2 regions of the Streptomyces sp. 2P-4 genome follow, and region 2 is predicted to be linked to the other one. Evidence: predicted binding sites of a transcription regulator. Region 2 holds the regulator's gene; the other holds the start of a gene.
The links. Region 2 encodes HspR, which represses chaperone genes until heat shock. Its sites were predicted from a motif close to TTGAGNNNNNNNNNCTCAA; they were not measured.
Positions count from the first base shown of each region.

Region 1 (2,391 bases), 1.0 Mb from region 2:
TGGCGTCACCGCGGGTGCTGGCCCTGACCGACCCGGAGGGCCAGCCGCTGGACCCGTACCCGCGGGAGGCGGTGAAACGGGAGGTCCTGGCCGCCCACTTCGACGTCTGCTCGGTGACGGACCTCCACGGCGCCCGCCTGACGATCCACGCCCGCCACGGCACGTGCCCGTAGCCGTCCACACCTGTCCCGGCACGTGCCCTGAGCCCGCCGGCCGGGGCGGCAACCCGCTGCGTACGGGTCACTCCCGCCTCGCGGCGGGCCACCCCGTACCAGGGACGCCCGCGCTCGCGAAGCGCCTCGGTGCACCACCCGCCCCGATCACCCTCACTCCACCCAGACGAGCACCCCGTCCCCCTCCCGGGCCGCCCCGCTGAAGAACTGCCGCAGCTCCCGGTAGCGGTCCACCACCCACTCCAGTGACTCCCCGCGCTCCCACACCGCCGCCGGGTAAACGCCCTCCGCGGCCAGGTCCCGCGCGGTCACCCCCTCGACCAGCATTGCGGGCGGCGTGGAGGCGAGGGCCTCGGCGGCCGCGGCGACGCGGTCGGGCGCGAGGTGCCGCGGCGGCCCGTACCCCCAGGGGGACGCGCCCGGCACCGCCGCGTCGCCGTACACGACATCCACCGGGAAGCCGATCCGGTCCAGCAGGAACGACAGCGCGTGCCACGCCTTGCCGGTGCTGTGGCACCGCGGCGGGACCGCCCCCGCGGAAGGCGGCACCGGCGCCGCCGCGCACTCCGCCTCGGCCGCCCCCTCCGCGCGCTCCCGCGCCCAGTCCGGCTCGCGCAGCGCCCGCCGGAACTCGGCGGGCCGCAACCGCACGTACATCCCGATCATGCTCATGCCCGGAGGCTAAGCCGCCCCACCGACAGCCCGACCCGGACCCGCCGTCCGCGGGGAGCGCCTGCACCCGCCCCCGGCTCGTTCGCCCCGGGCGAACACCTGTTGGGGAACACCGGCCCGCGCATATCCATTGAGTCGGTGTAGCTCAACTTGACTGCCGGAAGGAAGATCATGGCTTCGACGTCCGTAACGCTCACCCTGCCCGTGCTGCCGCTCGACGACGAGGTCGTGCTGCCCGGAATGGTGGTTCCGCTGGACCTGTCCGACGCCGAGGTGCGGGGTGCCGTCGAGGCCGCCCAGGCCGCGGGCGGCAGCGGGAAGCCGCGGGTGCTGCTCGTCCCGCGGGTCGACGGGCGGTACGCCGGCACCGGTGTGCTCGGGACCGTCGAGCAGGTGGGCCGCCTCGCCGACGGCGACCCCGGCGCCCTCATCCGCGGCGTCGGCCGCGTCCGTATCGGCGCCGGCACCACCGGACCCGGCGCCGCCCTGTGGGTCGAGGGGGAGAGCGTCGACGAGCGGCTCGCGGACCCGCTGCCCGGCGCCGTCACCGAGCTCGTCAAGGAGTACAAGGCCCTCGCCACCAGCTGGCTCAAGAAGCGCGGCGCCTGGCAGGTCGTCGACCGCATCCAGCAGATCGAGGGCGTCTCCGCGCTCGCCGACAACTCCGGCTACTCCCCGTTCCTGACCGTCGCCCAGAAGGTCGAGCTGCTGGAGACCGCCGATCCCGTCGCCCGCCTCCGTCTCGCCATCGCCTGGCTGCGCGACCACCTCGCCGAGCAGGACGTCGCCGAGTCCATCGCCAAGGACGTCCAGGACGGCGTGGACAAGCAGCAGCGCGAGTTCCTGCTGCGCCGCCAGCTCGAAGCCGTCCGCAAGGAGCTCCGCGAGCTGAACGGCGAGAAGGAGGGCGAGGAGTCCGACGACTACCGCGCCCGCGTCGAGGCCGCCGACCTCCCGGAGAAGGTCCGCGAGGCCGCGCTCAAGGAGGTCGACAAGCTGGAGCGGGCCAGCGACCAGTCCCCGGAGGGATCCTGGATCCTCACCTGGCTGGACACCGTCCTCGAACTCCCCTGGAACGAGCACAGCGAGGACGCCTACGACATCCGCGGCGCCCGTGCCGTCCTGGACGCCGAGCACGCCGGCCTCGCCGACGTCAAGGACCGCATCACCGAGTACCTCGCCGTCCGCAAGCGCCGCTCCGACCGCGGGCTGGGCGTCGTCGGCGGCCGCCGCGGCGGGGCCGTCCTCGCCCTCGTCGGGCCGCCCGGCGTCGGCAAGACCTCCCTCGGCGAGTCCGTCGCCCACGCGATGGGCCGCAAGTTCGTCCGCGTCGCCCTCGGCGGTGTCCGGGACGAGGCCGAGATCCGCGGCCACCGCCGTACGTACGTCGGCGCGCTGCCCGGCCGTATCGTCCGTGCGATCAAGGAGGCCGGGTCCATGAACCCCGTCGTCCTCCTCGACGAGATCGACAAGGTCGGCTCCGACTTCCGCGGCGACCCCGCCGCCGCCCTCCTCGAAGTCCTCGACCCGGCGCAGAACCACACCT
Region 1 is NZ_CP095011.1:2,400,113-2,402,503, reverse strand. Features, by position in the region: gene MUK52_RS09990 (glycosyltransferase family protein) at 1-173, shown strand, start outside; gene MUK52_RS09985 (DUF1877 family protein) at 327-845, opposite strand; gene lon (endopeptidase La) at 1,017-2,391, shown strand, end outside.
Region 1: a site for HspR is predicted at 976-994, ahead of lon (endopeptidase La). Genes of this name have one in related genera too.

Region 2 (2,391 bases):
CCCGCCAGCACCCACGCCATCACCGTGCTGGAGGGCTTCGACGCCATCAACGCCGCCCTCAACCTGGCCACCGCCGAATGCCACACCGAGATGCTCACCGTCCAGCCCGGAGGCGCACGCCCCAGTCTGGAGCTTACGGAAGCCCTGGAGCGGGACCAGCCGCTCACCGACCGCGGTGTCCGAATCCGTACCCTCTACCAGCACACCGTCCGCCACAGCCGCGGCACCCTCGCGTACATCGACATCCTGAAGGCCGGCAAGGTCGAGGTGCGCACGCTGGAGGAGCTCTTCGAGCGGCTCATCATCTTCGACCGCACCGTCGCCTTCATCCCCGCCAGCGACGACCGCCAGGTCGCCCTGGAACTGCGCCACCCCGGCCTCGTCGACTACCTCATCAAGGTGTTCGAGCAGCTGTGGCACCGCGCCGTGCCGCTCCAGGAGGAGGTCACCTACCGGCACACCCGCGACGGCATCTCGGGCGTCCAGCGCACCATCGCCCAACTCCTCGTCGAGGGGCACGTGGACGAGGCGATCGCCCGCCGGCTGGGCATGAACGTTCGGACCTGCCGCGCGCACATCGCCAAGCTCGCCGGCATCCTCGGCAGCGGCAGCCGCGCCCAACTCGGCTTCCTCATAGCCCGGTCGGGGATCCTGGAGGAGGACGACCCCGACTGAGCAGGCGGCGGGCCCGGCAGGCCCGCGCAGAGCCCCGGGCCGGCCCCTGCGGGCCGGACGCGCAAGGCCCCGCCCGGAAACACCGGGCGGGGCCTTGCGCGCGCTGTACGGGCCTCCAGCGGCCCCGGGCGACGGGCCGGGGCGGGGCTGCGGTCAGTCCGCGGACCGCTTCGGCGCGGGCCGCCAGACGACCAGGGCGTTGCCCCCGACCGGCGGCTGGTACTTGACCAGATCCCGCCGGTACGAGGCGTGCACCTGGGCCTCGCGCTGCTGCATCACCGCGGCCGCTCCGTCGACCGCGGCCGACAGCTCGGCCACGCGCGCCTGGAGGGCGGCCACCTGGTTCTGGAGTTCGATGATGCGCTTGATGCCGGCGAGGTTGATGCCCTCGTCCTGGGACAGCGCCTGCACCGTGCGGAGCAGCTCGATGTCCCTGGCCGAATACCGGCGGCCGCGGCCCGCGGTCCGGTCGGGGGAGACCAGCCCGAGACGGTCGTACTGGCGCAGCGTCTGCGGGTGCAGGCCGGAGAGCTGGGCGGCCACCGAGATCACGTAGACCGGGGTCTCGTCGGTCAGCTCGTACGCCCCGCCACCGAACCGCGGCTGTCGTCGGCGGCCGTCCATGTCATGCTCCCTTCGCGGACTCGAACAGCGCGGCGCGCGGGTCCTCCGACACCGTCGCGTCGCGGTACATCTCCAGGGCCTCGCGGGCCTTGTCCGACAGCGTGGCCGGGACCGCGACCTCCACCGTGACGAGCAGGTCGCCGCGGGTGCCGTCCTTGCGGACGGCGCCCTTGCCGCGGGCGCGCATCGTACGGCCGGACGGGGTGCCCGGCGGAAGCTTCAGCGTCACCGCAGGGCCGTTCAGGGTCGGGACCCTGATGTCGGCGCCCAGGGCGGCCTCGGTGAACGTGACGGGGACCGTCACGGTCAGGTTGTCGCCCTTGCGGGAGAACACCGGGTGGCTGCCCACGTGGACCACCACGTACAGGTCGCCGGCGGGTCCGCCGCGCTCGCCCGGCGCGCCCTTGCCGCGCAGCCGGATCCGCTGGCCGTCGGAGACGCCCGCCGGGATCCGGACCTGCATCGTCCGGGAGGACTTGGCGCGGCCGCTGCCGTGGCAGACCTCGCAGGGGCTCTCCGCGATCAGGCCGCGGCCCTTGCAGTCCGCGCACGGGTCGGTCAGCGAGAAGCCGCCGCCGCTGCCCCGCGACACCTGGCCGGTGCCGACGCAGGTCGGGCACACCCGCGGGGTGCCGTTCTTGTCGCCGGTGCCCGAACAGGCCTTGCAGGGCGCCTGGGAGGACATCCGCAGCGGGACCGTGGCCCCGTCCACCGCCTCCGTGAAGGAGAGGGTGACCTCCGACTCGATGTCCTGGCCCCGGCGCGGCTGGGTCCGGGCGCCCGGGCCGGCGCCGCCGCGGTTGAACAGCCCGCCGAACACGTCGCCGAGGCCGCCGCCGCCGCCGAAGCCGCCCGCGCCGGGCTGGGAGCCCCCGAAGAGGTCCCCCAGGTCGAAGTTGAACGAGCCGCCCGCGCCCGGGCCGGGGCGGAAGCCGCCGTTCCCGAACAGGGCGCGGGCCTCGTCGTACTCCTTGCGCTTCTTGGCGTCGCCGAGGACGTCGTTCGCCTCGGAGATCTCCTTGAAGCGCTCCTCGGCCGCGGCGTCGCCCTTGTTGGCGTCCGGGTGGTACTCGCGGGCGAGCTTCCGGTACG
Region 2 is NZ_CP095011.1:3,426,931-3,429,321, forward strand. Features, by position in the region: gene MUK52_RS14945 (helix-turn-helix transcriptional regulator) at 1-675, shown strand, start outside; gene MUK52_RS14950 (heat shock protein transcriptional repressor HspR) at 829-1,299, opposite strand; gene dnaJ (molecular chaperone DnaJ) at 1,301-2,391, opposite strand, start outside.